2 linked regions of the Pseudoduganella dura genome follow. The protein of the gene in region 2 interacts with the protein of the main gene of each other region in a pairwise test. Links are inferred from orthologs where the notes say so. Each region holds a gene or a part of one and is shown on either strand. Other genes may lie near its edges. The genes, in order: GJV26_RS02030 and GJV26_RS24490.

The links.
Region 1: the proteins of GJV26_RS24490 (region 2) and GJV26_RS02030 interact in binary tests that used the Escherichia coli proteins (3 or more experiments, as listed by UniProt). The link is inferred for Pseudoduganella dura from one-to-one orthologs.

What each region holds. Positions count from the first base shown.
Region 1 is NZ_WNWM01000002.1:417,036-424,133, forward strand. Bases 3,000-5,863 are described here. They hold GJV26_RS02030 (Gfo/Idh/MocA family protein), read right to left. Parts: upstream 5,056-5,863; coding sequence 3,943-5,055; downstream 3,000-3,942. Other genes in these bases: GJV26_RS02025 (glycoside hydrolase family 2 TIM barrel-domain containing protein), read right to left, coding at 3,000-3,740; GJV26_RS02035 (ABC transporter permease), read right to left, coding at 5,313-5,863. Also shown: 2-dehydro-3-deoxy-D-gluconate 5-dehydrogenase KduD, read left to right, coding at 1-481; more of GJV26_RS02025, read right to left, coding at 630-2,999; more of GJV26_RS02035, read right to left, coding at 5,864-6,077; GJV26_RS02040 (ABC transporter substrate-binding protein), read right to left, coding at 6,080-7,098. UniProt on the Escherichia coli protein: Hydratase involved in the degradation of sialic acids. Catalyzes the reversible conversion of the dehydrated form of N-acetylneuraminate (Neu5Ac), 2,7-anhydro-N-acetylneuraminate (2,7-AN), to Neu5Ac.
Region 2 is NZ_WNWM01000002.1:5,604,372-5,611,421, forward strand. The notes cover bases 2,827-5,642. They hold GJV26_RS24490 (methionine ABC transporter ATP-binding protein), read right to left. Parts: upstream 4,766-5,642; coding sequence 3,887-4,765; downstream 2,827-3,886. Other genes in these bases: GJV26_RS24480 (MetQ/NlpA family ABC transporter substrate-binding protein), read right to left, coding at 2,827-3,223; GJV26_RS24485 (methionine ABC transporter permease), read right to left, coding at 3,232-3,894; GJV26_RS24495 (acyl-CoA dehydrogenase family protein), read right to left, coding at 4,783-5,642. In the rest of the region: GJV26_RS24465 (ABC transporter ATP-binding protein), read right to left, coding at 1-412; GJV26_RS24470 (ABC transporter permease), read right to left, coding at 409-1,236; GJV26_RS24475 (aliphatic sulfonate ABC transporter substrate-binding protein), read right to left, coding at 1,275-2,258; more of GJV26_RS24480, read right to left, coding at 2,372-2,826; more of GJV26_RS24495, read right to left, coding at 5,643-5,970; ssuE (NADPH-dependent FMN reductase), read left to right, coding at 6,194-6,796; GJV26_RS24505 (sulfonate ABC transporter substrate-binding protein), read left to right, coding at 6,793-7,050. UniProt on the Escherichia coli protein: Part of the ABC transporter complex MetNIQ involved in methionine import. Responsible for energy coupling to the transport system. It has also been shown to be involved in formyl-L-methionine transport.

The sequences.
Region 1 (7,098 bases), 5.2 Mb from region 2 along the record:
CGGCATCATCCACCGCGCGGACAGCCTCGACGTGGTGGAGGAAGACTGGGATACCGTCATGGACACCAACCTGAAATCGGTGTTCTTCCTGTGCCAGGCGGCGGCCCGCCACATGGTGCGCAGCGGCGGCGGCAAGATCGTCAACATCGCCTCGCTGCTGTCGTTCCAGGGCGGCATCCGCGTGCCCGCCTACACCGCCAGCAAGAGCGCGCTGGCGGGCCTGACGCGGGCGCTGGCCAACGAATGGGCGGCGCATGGCATCAACGTCAACGCCATCGCGCCGGGCTACTTCGATACCGGCAACACGGCCGCGCTGCGCGCCGACCCCGCCCGCGAGCGGGCGATCCTGGCACGCATCCCGGCGGAACGCTGGGGCCAGCCGGACGACCTGGCCGGCGCCGCCATCTTCCTGGCCAGCCGCGCCAGCGACTACGTGCACGGCATCGTGCTGCCGGTCGATGGGGGGTGGCTGGCAAGGTGACGCAGCCGGCGATCTACGGCCGGGACCGTGTCCACCATGGGGGCAACCCCGAAAGTGGACACGAGCTGAACTTTACATTGGCCGAGCCCGTGTCCGAAAACGGGGTTGACCCCGAGGTAGACACAGACTCATCGTTAGCTCCTGGTGCTTACCGCTTCGGTGACAGCGTGAACGAATAGGTGGCCGGCGCCAGCGGGATGCGGTACTTGACCAGCGGCCGCCCGTTGGGGCTCCAGCCATCGTCGCCACCGACGCCGGCCTGGGCCAGGTCGATCAGCACGCTGCCGTTGCCATGGGGCCGGATCTCCGAGCTCTTCCACGTGCCGCGCGGGCGCAACTCAAGATCTTCGTACGGGAACGCCAGCGCGTTGAAGGACAGCGGTTTTTCACCACGCACCGCAACGCCGGGCGCGCCGTCGCCGCGCAGTTCGAACCAGCGCACGTCCGTCTTGTTGCCGGTTTCCTGGGGCCGCATGTAGCCGTGGTGCTGGTCCGCCACCTTGCCGGTGTGGATGCCGAGCGCCGCGCCGGTCTTGCGGTCGGCATACGACTCGTGCGGACCGCGGCCGTACCAGCTCACCGTGTCCAGCTGCGGCGCGCTGTCGAAGCGCAGGCCGAGGCGCAACGGGTCGGGCAAATCATCCCGCAGCGGCGTGAACGTGGCCTGCACGTCGACGCTGCCGTCGGAACGCATCCGGTACACGTTCTCCCAATGCGCCGCGCCGGCGCCGAACGAATACAGCACCCTGACCGCGCCGCCGTCGATCCGCACGTCGCGCACCTTGCGCGCCTTCGTGAATTCACCCCAGACCGCATTGGTCTTCATGGTGCCGGTGCCTTCGTCGTTGTCCGTCAGGCCGCGCCAGAAGTTCGGCGTGCCGCCCGCCAGGACCGGCTTGCCCGCCACGCTGTAGCCGACGGTACCGGTCTTCGCATCGATCTCGAGCCGTGCCGATGCACTGGCCAGCGCGATCGTGTCGCCGCTGCGCTGCGGCGCGACGCCCGCGGCAACCCGCGGCGTAGCCGGCTTGCCGGCCGATGGCAGCACGAATTGCGACCAGCCCACGACGGCGCCGGCGGCCATGCCCTGCTCCGCGGCGCGCAGTCTGGCCCGAACCGTCAACACATATTCCCCGCCGCCATGCGGGCGCGAAGGCAGCGCCAGCTTCACATCCTGCCGCGCACCGGCCGCGACTTTCACGCCATCGATCCGGCCCTGTTTCACCGCAATGCCGTCGCGCAGCAGTTCCCAATCGAAGTCGAGGTGGTCGAGCCCGCGGAAATCGTAGCGGTTGACGACGGTGACGGTTCCCTTCCCGGGGGTGCCCTCGAACACCACCGGCGAGTAGACCTTCTGCAGCTCGTAGTACTCCGGGTCCGGCGTGCGGTCGCCGCGCACCACGCCGTCGCCGATCACGCTGTTGTCGCCCCGCTCCGGGTTCAGGTCGAAGCCGGATGCCCAGTATTGCCGCCCCTGCGCATCGCGGGCGAACACGCTCTGGTCGACCCAATCCCAGATGAAGCCGCCCTGCAGCTTGCGGTGCGCCCGGATCGTGCTCCAGTAATCCTCCAGGTTGCCCAGCGAATTGCCCATCGCATGCGCATACTCGCACTGGATCATCGGCTGGCGGAACGCCGGGTCCTGCGCGTAGTCGACCATCTTCGTGATGTCGTCGTACATCGGCGCGTAGATGTCCACGTAGTCGTTGGGCTTGTGCACCTCGCCCAGCGTGCCGTGGCCGAGGTAGCTGATCAGGCGGGTCGGATCGGCTTTCCGGATCCAGGCCGCGGCCGCCTCGAAGTTCGGGCCCGTGCCGGCCTCGTTCCCCAGCGACCAGAAGATGATCGACGGGTGGTTCTTGTCGCGCTCCACCATGCGGCTGACCCGGTCCACGTGGGCGATGCGCCAGTGCGGCTTGTAGCCGAGCTGGATCTTCGCGCGGCTTTCCGCGTCCGGCGCCCGGTCGCCCCTGTCCATGTACTCGTGCGATTCGATGTTGGCTTCGTCCATCACGTACAGGCCGTATTCGTCCGCCAGGTCGTACCAGCGCGGGTCGTTCGGGTAGTGCGACGTGCGCACCGCGTTGACGTTGGCCTGCTTCATCAGCTCGATGTCGCGCCGCATCGTTTCCATCGACATCACGCGGTAGGTGACCGGGTCGTGCTCGTGCCGGTTCACGCCGCGCATCATCACGCGCTTGCCGTTGACGCGCACCTCGCCATCGGCGATTTCCACGGTGCGAAAACCGATGCGGCGCGACGTGGCCGACAGCAGCCTGCCCTGCCCGTCCACCACCTCCACCAGCAGCGTGTACAGGTTCGGCGTCTCGGCCGACCACGGCTTCACGGCCGGCACCGTGCCGCCCAGCACCGCCTTGCGGTCCGCACCGGGCGTGCCTTTCAGTTCCAGCACGGGCCGCGTGCCGTCCAGCACCCGCGCCCGCACCTCGACCGCGGCCGGCTGGCCGGCCACCTCCGCCGCCAGCTCGAAGCGGCCGTCGCGGTATGCCTTGTCGAGCGACGCGGTCACCCTGAAATCGCGCAGCCGCGTCTTCGGCTCCGCATACAGGTAGACGCTGCGCTCGATGCCGGAGACGCGCCAGAAATCCTGGTCTTCCAGGTACGACGCATCGGCCCAGCGATACACCTCGATGGCCACCGTGTTGCGGCCCGGGCGCAGGAAACGCGTGACGTCGAACTCCGACGGCAGCTTGGAATCCTCCGAGTAACCCACCTTTTCCCCGTTGACCCACACGTAGTACGCCGCGCCCGCGGCGCCGATGTGCAGGAATACGTCGCGCCCCTGCCAGTTCGCGGGGATGTCGATGTCGCGCCGGTACGAGCCCACTTCATTGAGTTCGTGCGGAATGAACGGTTCGTTGGCGGGGAACGGATACTTGATGTTGGTGAAGATCGGCTTGCCGTAGCCCTGCGCCTGCATCATGCCGGGCACCTGCACGGTGGCCCACTTGCCCGTGTCGAACGACGGCTTGTAGAAGTCCTTCGGCCGCGCTTCCGGCGTCGGCGAGTACGCGAACGACCAGGCGCCGTCCAGCGACCGGAACCAGCCGGACGCGGCCTTGTCGCCGGCCAGCGCCTTGTCGGCCGATTCGAAGTTGAAGAAGGTGGCCTTCATCGGCTCGCGGTTCACGGCCACCACTTCCGGCTGTTCCCATTCGGCGCGTTCCCGGTCGGCCGCCATGGAGGGGAATGCGAGCGCCAGCGCGATCGCCGCGGACAGGGTTGTTCGCTGAAGCATGTGTCTCCTTTATGGTATCGTTGTCAGAGACGTTAGCTTAACGGAAACAATTGCAAAAAAACCGGCGGCGCGGCAGGAAATTTTCGGCGCATGCCCGGCAACTGCGAAGCGCACGAGGGCATGGGGGCAAACCACCTCCCCCGTGCACCGGTTTGCGCGCAAACGCGCCAGGAACAGGAGCCTGTCTCCGGCCGTGCCGGCGTCAGGCCTTCAGCGCGATGCGCCGCTTTTCCCGCGCCGACTGGTAGACCGCCTCGATGATGCGGATGTCGCGCAGGCCTTCCTCGCCCGGCACGACCGGTTCGCGGTTTTCGATCACGCACTGCGACAGGTGATCGAGCTGGCCGGCGAACTGGTTCCTGCCCGGGCCCGGCGGCGGCTGGATCTCGTTCTCCCGGCCCCGGCCCACCCACAACCGCTGGCCGCTGTAGCCGGTGGCGGGCTCCATCTCGATGCGGCCCTTGTCGCCCATCAGCAGTACCTGGTTCCGGTTGGCGCTGTACATCGACATGCACGAGCCGATCACGCCGGACGGGAATTCGAGCTGGAACTCGATCATGTCTTCCACCTCCCTGAAGCGCGGATCGTTGCGGTCGGTCGTCTCCTTCGCATACACGGCGACCGGTTCCTCGCCCGTCATGTAGCGCGCAGCCTGCAGCGCATAGATGCCGATGTCCATGATCGACCCGCCGCCCGACATCGCCTTCTTCAGGCGCCATGCCGTCGGGTCGCCGGCCGTGTAGCCGTGCTCGGAGCGGAAATAGCGCAGCTTGCCGATCTCGCCGGCGCGCGCGCGGCGGATCGCTTCGAGATTCGTCGGCTCGAAATGGCAGCGATAGCCGATCATCAGCTTCTTGCCGGCCTGCCGGCACGCGGCGATCATCGCTTCGCATTCCTTCGACGACAGCGCCATCGGCTTCTCGCACAGCACGTGCTTGCCGGCCTTCGCCGCGCGGATCGTGTATTCGGCGTGCATCGACACCGGCAGGCACACGTAGACGATGTCGACTTCCGGATTGTCGCGGATCCTGTCGAAATTGTTGTAGTCGTAGATGCCCGACGGCGGCACGCCATACTCTGCCGCCACCCGCTTCGCCTTGGCCGCATCGCCGCTGACCAGCGCGACCAGCCTGCTGTGCTGGCAGTTCTTGAATTGTGGAATGATCTGGCCCAGGCCGTAACCGCCCAGGCCCACGATCGCATATCCCAGCTTGCGCCCCGCCGGCTGCGCCAGGGCGGACCCGCCGATGGCCGATGCCGCGATGGCGCCGCCGGCGGCAAGAACAAAACCACGTCGATCCAGATGCACGGTCATGCCCAGCTCCTCTCAATGTTGTGACAACGATTTCAGGTTGCGGGTGATTCTATAGCAATGGAAACGGCGTGGCACACGGCTGGGACAACTTTGATCTATCGCAGGTTTTGTCCTGGGGCCTGGCCCCAGGTCATTCCTTGATCTGGCACAGGTTTTGTCCTGGGGCCTGGCCCCAGGTCATTTTTTGATCCGGCACAAGCTTTGTCGCGTGACAGTTCTGCCGCGCTGCCCGGTACCGGCAGATGTGGACGGAAACGTCAGCCCTGCCCCGCCGGCCTGGCATGCAGCCAGCGCGCATGGGCGGCGCGGGCCAGGTAGTCGAGCGCGTAGCCCAGCAGGCCGATCAGGATGATCGCGGCCGTCAGCTCGGAGTAGGCGAGCCTGTCGCGCGTATCGAGGATGAAGTAGCCCAGGCCGGCCGACACGCCCAGCATCTCTGCCGGCACCAGCACGATCCAGATGATGCCGATCGCGAGGCGCACGCCGGTGAGGATGTGCGCGGTGATGCCCGGCAGGACCACGCGCCACACGATCTCGAAGCGGGTGGCCGACAGGCTGCGCGCCAGCAGCATCCAGTTCGGATCGAGCTGCGCCACGCCGGCCACCGTGTTCAGCATCAGCGGCCACGTGGCGGCGAACGCCAGCAGGAAGTACACCGGCGCGTCGCCGACGCCGAGGGCCATCACGGCCAGCGGCATCCACGACAGCGGCGACACCATCCGCAGCAGCTGGAACAGCGGCGTGCTGGCCTGCGCGAAGCCGCGCGACAGCGCCACCAGGATCCCCAGCGGCACGCCCACGACGATCGCGCATAGCAGCCCGATGCCGACACGCTTGAGGCTCGTGGCAACGTGCACCCAGATATCCGGCCCTTGCACCATGTCGATAAACGCGTGTGCGGTGGCCAGCGGCGCGAAGGCCGCGGCGATCGGCGTGCGCGCCTCCAGGAACGACACGCCGAGCGACCACAGCACGACAGCCAGCGCGATGCCGATCACCGGCAGCAGGAACCTTGCCGGCATCGTCAAACGGCCACCGTCTCGGTCCGCAGCAGGTTGGCCGGCAGGCCGAATGCGGCCGGGCCGCCGGCCGCGGCGATCGACTTGCGCACGAAGCGGTCGTCGACCAGGTCGCGGGCGACGAATTTCGGATCGAGCCCTGCCAGGAATTTCGCGTCGCCCTCCACTTTCGTCTGCACCAGCGCGCGCACCATCTCCTCGGTGTACGACGCGAACGGGAACGGCTGGAAGTCGATGCGCCGCTGCTGCCACTGCGGGTGCGCGATGATGCCGCGCTTTTCATAGTCCGAATAGTCGGTCACGGCGAGCACCTTGGTAAGCGGCTGCAGCTGGTGCGGCGTGTAGCGGTTCGGACCCGACGCCGACAGCATCTTCGCCGTCTCCACCTGGTTGGAGCGGGACCACAGCTGCGCGTTGACGATCGCGTTGGTCACGCGCTGCGACCATTCCGGCTTGTCGGCCAGGTCGCGCTCGGCCAGGAACGTCACGCAGCAGGCGTGGTTCTTCCACACGTCGCCGGAGAAGCGCAGGATCTTGCCCACGCCGGCAGTCTCGGCCAGCGCGTTGAACGGCTCGGCCACGATGTAGCCGGCGATCGATTTCGACGCCAGCGCCGACACCATCTCGGACGGCGCCATCACCACCAGGCTCACTTCGTTCTTCTTCAGTTCCGCGCCGCGGCCGCGGGTGACCACCGTCAGCTTGTGGGCCGCCAGCAGCTTTTGCAGCAGGATGTTGTGGATCGAATACCAGAATGGAATCGCCACGGTCCTGCCGCCCAGGTCGGCCACCGAGTTGATCTCGTTGAGCACCGTCAGCCCCGAACCATTGACGTGGTTCCATGCCACCACCTTCGCCGGGAATTTCGAGCCGTAGCGCACCCACAGCGTGGCCGGCGACAGCAGGTGGATCACGTTGACCTGCCCGGAGACGAACGCCTCCACGATCTGCGCCCAGCTGCGGAACAGCCGCGGCGTTTCGGTCTTCAGGCCCTGCGCCTCGAACAGCTTGCGGCCGTGCGCCA
Region 2 (7,050 bases):
CCGACGGGTCGGCCTCGCCGCCGAACGCCACGTTCTGCGCCACCGTCAGCCACGGGAACAGTCGCGGCTCCTGGAAGATCAGGCCGATGTCCGGCGATACGCCGTCCAGCGGCGTTCCGGCGAGCGTGACGCGGCCCCGCCAGTCGCGGTCGAGCCCGGCCACGATGGACAGCAGGCTGCTCTTGCCGCTGCCGCTGGCGCCGATCAGCGACACGCATTCGCCCTCGATCAGGCGCAGCCGCACGTCGCGCAGCACGGTGCGGTCGCCGAACGCCTTGCGGACGACGTGGATGTCGAGCAGCGGATGATCGGGCGAGGTCGCGTCGTGCAAGGTCGAGTGGGCCAAGGTCGAGTCGTGCAAGGTCGGGTGGGCCAGGTTGGTATCGGGCCGGGTCGTGCCGGGAAGCGTCATGCGGACCTCGCCAAGTCGTCGCGCCAGGCCAGCAGCCGCGTTTCGAAGCGCCGCATCAGCGTGTCGCTCAGCTTGCCCAGCAGCGCCAGCAGCAGGATCGCGGCCAGCACGATGTCGGCACGGCCCGTCTCGCGGCCGTCGCTGAGCAGGTAGCCCAGGCCACGGCTGGCGGCGATCAGCTCGGCCGCCACCATGAACATCCACGCCAGCGACAGGCCGTTGCGCAACCCCGTCATCAGCGACGGCAGCGCGGCCGGCAGCAGCACGCGCCGGGCCAGCGCCACGCCGCTCAGCCGGTACAGCCGGCCCACCTCGACCAGTTTCCGGTCGACGCCGGCGATGCCGGATGCGGCCCCCATGTAGACGGGGAAGAACGCGCCGATCGCGATCAGCACCAGCTTCGGCGCCTCGTCGATGCCCAGCCACAGCAGCAGCAGCGGCACCCAGGCCAGCGACGGCACCGCGCGCAATGCCTGGAACGTGGGATCGAGCAGCGTGGCGATGCGCGCATCCAGGCCGACGGCGGCGCCGACGACGATGCCGAGCAGCGCGCCCGCGGCAAAACCGGCGGCCACGCGCAGGGTGCTGGCGAGCACGTGCCACAGCAGGTCGGCATGAACCAGTTGCGCCAGCGTGGCCGCGATCTCCGAAGGCGGCGGCAGCAGGTGCGCGGGCACGGCGCCGGTGCGCACCAGCACCTCGACGCCCGCCAGGGCCAGCGCCGGCAGCAGCAGGCCCCACGCCGGATGCGGGCGGAAGCGCCCCGGCGCGACGCCGGGCGCCAACGCGGGCGGCAGCGGGCCGGCGGCGGGCGTGTCGCCCACCATCTCGATGCTCGATTGCAGGGTGGGGGGCGCCATGCTCATGCCCTGGCGGTCACCGCCCGGGCGAAGCGGGTATCGACCAGGTCGGCGATGGTCCTGTTCAGGTCCGTGCCGGGCTTGACCAGTGCTTCTTCCTTCAGGATCGGCGCGGCCTGCTTCAGCGCCGCCACGTGTTCGTCGCCCGGCTGCGGCTGCGAGAAATCGCTGCGCAGCTTCACCTGCAGCAGCGCGACCGGCAGCGAGACCTTGGCTTCCTCGGACAGGATGCGCGCCGCTTCGGACGGGTTGGCGATGATCCATTTGCGCGCCCGCTCGTAGGCCGCCAGCACGCGCGTGGTTTCCTCGGGCCGCTGCGCCAGGAATTCCTCGCGCACGTTCAGGAAGCCGTAGGTATTGAACGCCACGTTCCGGTAGACCAGCCGCGAGCCGCCTTCCAGCTCGCTGGCGGCCATGTGCGGATCGAGCCCGGCCCATGCATCCACGCGGCCCTGTTCCAGCGCCGCGCGGCCATCGGCGTGCTGCAGCGCCACGTGTTCGATGTCGCCCCGCTTCAGGCCGGCCTGTTTCAGGGAGCGAAGCAGGAACAGGTAAGGGTCGGTACCCTTCGTGGCCGCGATTTTTTTACCTTTCAGGTCGGCCACCGAGCGGACCGGCGAATCCTTGCGCACCACCAGCGCCGTCCATTCCGGGCGCGAGTAGATGTACGGCGTGCGGATCGGATTGCCGTTGGCGCGCGCCAGCAGGGCCGCCAGGCCGGCCGAGGAGCCGATGTCGATGCTGTTGCCGTTCAGGTATTCGAGCGCCCGGTTGCTGCCGGCGGACAGGACCCACTTGATGTCGGTGCCGGCCGGCTTGAACGCTTCTTCCAGCCAGCCGAAGCGTCGCAGGACGAGGCTGGTCGGCGAGTAATAGGCGTAATCGAGGCGCAGCTCCTTGAGCGGCCCCGCGGCGCGCACCAGCGACGGCACGGCCAGCACCGCGGCGGCACCGGCCACGGATTTCAATAACGTACGGCGTTTCATGGTTCGATCTTCCTTCATGTGATGTATTCGGTGCCTTGCCTGCAGATCAGTTGTGAGTCAATTGCAGATACAGTTGCAGATTCACTTGCAGATTCAGCCGCGACTCTTGCGCTTCACTTGCCCGCTTCGAGCGCGAGCTGGTAATCGGTCTTCGCATAATCGGCGAAATGCTTGTTCGTCACCGCGAGGAATTCCCGCGAGCGGTAGGCGGCGGCGATGTCCTTCGCGAACTGCTTGTCCTTGTCGGCGGCCTTGACGGCCACCAGGTTCACGTAGTTCGGCGAGATCTTTTCCGTCTTCAGCGCGTCGCGCAGCTTCAGGCCGGAGGCGAGCGCATAGTTGCCGTTGACGAACGAGTAGTCGGTATCCTGCAGCGAGCGGGGCAGCTGGGCCGCTTCCAGCGGCACCAGCCTGATTTTCTTCACGTTCTGCGCCACGTCCCGCTCGGAGGCGCGCACCGGGTCGATGCCCGGGCGCAGCCTGATCCAGCCCAGCTGTTCGAGCACCACCAGGGCGCGCGCCCCGTTGGTGGGATCGTTCGGCAGCGCGACGGTGGCGCCTTCCTTCACCTCGTCCAGGCTCCTGTGCTTCTTGCTGTAGATCGCGATCGGGGCAGTCGGCACGGTCACCAGCGGCACGATGGCCAGCTTTTTCTCGGCGGCGAACTTGTTCAGGTAGACGACATGCTGGAACACGTTCGCGTCCAGCGACCCTTCGGCCAGCGCGAAATTGGGCTGGATGTAATCGTTGAATTCGACCAGCTTCACCTTGTAGCCCTGGCGTTCCAGGATCGGCTTGATGCCCAGCTTCACTTGGTCGGCGTAGGGGCCGGCGCTGGTGCCGATCACCAGTTCCTTCGGGTCCTTCGCGTGGACGGGGACATGCGCCGCCAGCGAAGGGAGCAGCAGGGCGAACAGGATCGGCCGGAGATTGAATGCGGGGCGTGGCATGGTCTTGACGGTCATGAAAACTCCTAGCGTTTGTCGAGGCGGCGCGCGAGGCGGGCGCCGGAAAATTGAACCAGCTGCACGATCAGCACCAGCAGCACCACGGTGGCGACCATCATCTCGGTCTCGAAGCGGTAGTAGCCGTAGCGGATGGCCAGGTCACCGATGCCGCCGCCGCCCACCACGCCGGCCACCGCCGAATAGGACAGGAAACTGATCGCCAGCACCGTCAGGGCCAGCACCAGGCCGGAGCGCGCTTCCACCAGCAGCACGCGCAGCACGATCTGCAGTTCGCTGGCCCCCATCGCGTGCGCCGCCTCGATCACGCCGCGCGGCACTTCGCGCAGGTTCTGTTCGACCAGCCGGGCGAAGTAGGGGATTGCCGCGCACGACAGCGGCACGCTGGCCGCCAGCGGGCCGATCGAGGTGCCGGCGATGATCCGCGTGAGCGGCACCAGCGCCACCAGCAGGATGATGAACGGGAACGAGCGCACGGTGTTGACGAACCAGCCCAGCACGGCCGCGGCGAAGCGGTTCTGCAGCGGCTTGCCGCTCGAGACGAGGAACAGCACCACGCCCAGCGGGCCGCCCAGCAGCACCGCCGCCGACAGGCCGATCGACAGCATCGTCAGCGTCTGCCCCAGCGCCGTCCACAGCTCGGGCAGCAGTTCGATCCACTTGTCAGGCATGGTGGACCTCCCGGGCCGGCGAGCGCGAAGGCGCCGAAGACGGGGATGAAGCCAGGGCCGAAGACGGAGCCGAAAACAGCGACACGAGCTCGCGCCCCAGTGCGGTGATGGCGTGCGGCGTTTCCGGGCTCACGATCTCGGCGACTTCGCCACCATCGATCACGGCCACGCGGTGGCATAGCGCGGCCAGCACGTCGAGCTCGTGGCTGACGATCACGATCGTCACGTTCAGCCGCGCGTTCACGTCGCGCAGGGTCGCCAGGATGCTGCGCGTGGTCTCGGCGTCGAGGGCGGAAGTGGGTTCGTCGCACAGCAGCACGGCCGGTCCGCTGGCCAGCGCGCGGGCGATCGCCACGCGCTGGCGCTGGCCGCCGGAAAGCTGGGCCGGATACGCCTGCGGCTTGTCTTCCAGGTGCACCAGGGCCAGGCAATCGGCCACGCGCCGCGCGATCTCCTCGCGCGAGCGGCCGCCGTGGATCTCCAGCGGAAAGGCCACGTTGCCGGCCACGGTGGCGTTCTGCAGCAGGTTGAAGCCCTGGAAGATCATGCCGATGTTCTGGCGCGCCGCGCGCAGCGCGCGCTTGTCCAGACGCGTGAGTTCCTGGCCGTCGACGGTCACGGTGCCGGCGTCGGGCTGTTCGAGCAGGTTGAACAGGCGCAGCAGGGTCGACTTGCCGGCGCCGCTGCGGCCCGCGATGCCGAAGATCTCGCCGGCGCCGATATCGAGCGACACGTCGCGCACGGCGGCCACGCCGCCGTCCCGGTCACCGCTTTTGCCGCCGTTCCGGCCGGCCGTCCTGCCGAACGACTTCGACAGGCCGCGCAGCCGGATCAGCGGTTCCGCCGCCGGCAGGCTGTGTAATGCATTCATGGGATGAGGCTTTCGGATTATGAATAGGGGCTCGGCTCGGGCAGCGCGCCGGTCAGCGCATAGCGCCCCAGGTCGCGGTACTTGTAGTCGACCGGGTCGTGCAGCGTGTGCACGCGCGCGTTGCGCCAGTAGCGGTCGAAGCCGAAGCGGGCGGACGTCGACCGCGCGCCCGTCAGTTCGAACAGCTGGCTGCCGATCTCGATGGCGGCGCGGTGCGCCAGCACTTTCGCCTCGGCGCCGGCCACGGCGAGTTCGCCGCGGTCCCGCGCCGTCACGCCGTCTCCCAGCCGGAATACGCGTTCGAGTTCGCGGCCGGCATGGTCGGCCAGCACGACGGCGGGGCGCAGCAGCGTCCACAATTCGCCGTAGCGGTGCTGCACGAACGGGTCGTCCACCGCGCTGGCCACGCCGGAAGCGAACCAGGGCCGCGCCTCGCCGGCCGTGTAGTCGCGCGCGGCGGCGAACGCGCCCTCGGCGATGCCCAGGTACAGGTTCGTCATGATCAGCTGCGCGACCTGCGAGCGCACGGTGGACAGCGGCGTGGCCGCCTGGCCCGGCTGCTGCAGCACCAGGCCCACCGGCAGCAGCGTGCCGTGGAACTGCACGGTGCCGCTGTCGGTCTGCTTCTGGCCGAACGCATCCCAGTCGGCCCGCACGTCCACGCCGTCGGCGCCGGTCGGCAGCACGCCGATCAGCGACGATTGCGTCGGTTCGTGCCAGGCCGAGATCGTCAGCCAGTCCGAGCCGACCGAGCCCGAGGCGAAACTCTTCGTGCCGTCGAGGATGAAGTCGCCTTTCGCGTCGGTGGCGGCCAGCCGGCGGTCCAGCGGATTCAGGGCATTGCCCCAGAACAGGTTGTCGTCGACGCTGGCATGCAGCAGGTGGCGCTGCTGTTGCTGGGTGCCGTATAACTGGATGCCGGCCAGTTGCAGGTGGTGGAATGCGAAGACATGGGCCAGCGCGCTGTCGGCCCGCGCCAGGATGCGCACCGCCTGCAGGGTGGTGTCCCAGCCGGCGCCCTGGCCGCCGAAGTCGGCCGGGATCGACAGCGTGAGCAGGCCGGATGCGCGGATCAGCTGGCGCTCGTGGCGCGCGTGGCCGCCGGCCGCATCGCGTTCGACCGCCGTGGCGGCCAGTTCGGCGGCCAGCGACGCGGCGACGGCGAGCGGATCGGCATGCTGCAGGGCGGGTTCGGGTGCGTTCATGGGTATACGAAGGAATGACAATGAAAAAAATGACAGCGCGGCCAGTATTGCGCCCGGCCCAAGTGTCAGTCCACGAAGAAAAGCACGCTTCCATATGCGATAAAGTCATGTTGAGAAAATCACATATCGAAGTGCGAAACCATTCGTTCTGTAACCGGTGGCGCTGCCGTAGCCTTGCTGACATTGAATTGTTATATCAACTGGCAAAAGAAGGCGAACATCCATGAGCATCCTCCTGATTTCCGGCAGCCCCGCGGTACCTTCCTCGTCGAGCCGCCTGCTGCACCACATCGGCGACAAGCTGGCCGCCCACGGCTACCGCACCACCCGCCTGAACGTGCGCGACCTGCCGGCGCAGGCACTGCTCGCCGCCGACAACACCGACGCCGTGATCCGCGCGGCGCTGGCGGAAGTGGCCGAGGCGCATGCCGTGATCGTCGCGACGCCTGTCTACAAGGCCGCCTATTCCGGCGTGCTGAAAGCCTTCCTGGACCTGCTGCCGCAGAACGGCCTGGCCGGCAAGATCGTGCTGCCGGTGGCCACCGGCGGCAGCCAGTCGCATCTGCTGGCGCTCGACTACGCGCTGCGCCCGGTGCTGCATGCGCTGGAAGCGGACCAGGTGCTGACCAGCATCTACGCCACCTCGCAGCAGGTGCAGTGGAGCGAGCACGAAGGCGTGCTGCTGGCGCCGGAGATCGCCGTGCGCGTGGCCGCCGGCGTGGCCGTGCTGGACCGTGCGCTCGGCTACCGCACCGCGGCCGAGGAGGCCGAGCGCGCGTCCGTGCGTTCGCTGCAGGATCATCCGTACACGTCGCAGGCCGCATGATGGCGCAACAACATAAACTCCTGGCCCGCCGCCGCACGATCGGCCTGTTGCTGTCCACCGCCTTCGCCGCCGGGTTTTCCGGGCTGGCGCCTGGCCTGGCGCACGCGCAGGCGGCGAAGGTGGTGCGCATCGGTTACCAGAAATACGGCACGCTGACCTTGCTGAAAGGCCGCGGCACGCTGGAAAAGCGCCTGGCGCAGCAGGGCGTGACGGTGCAGTGGACCGAGTTCCCGGCCGGCCCGCAGCTGCTCGAA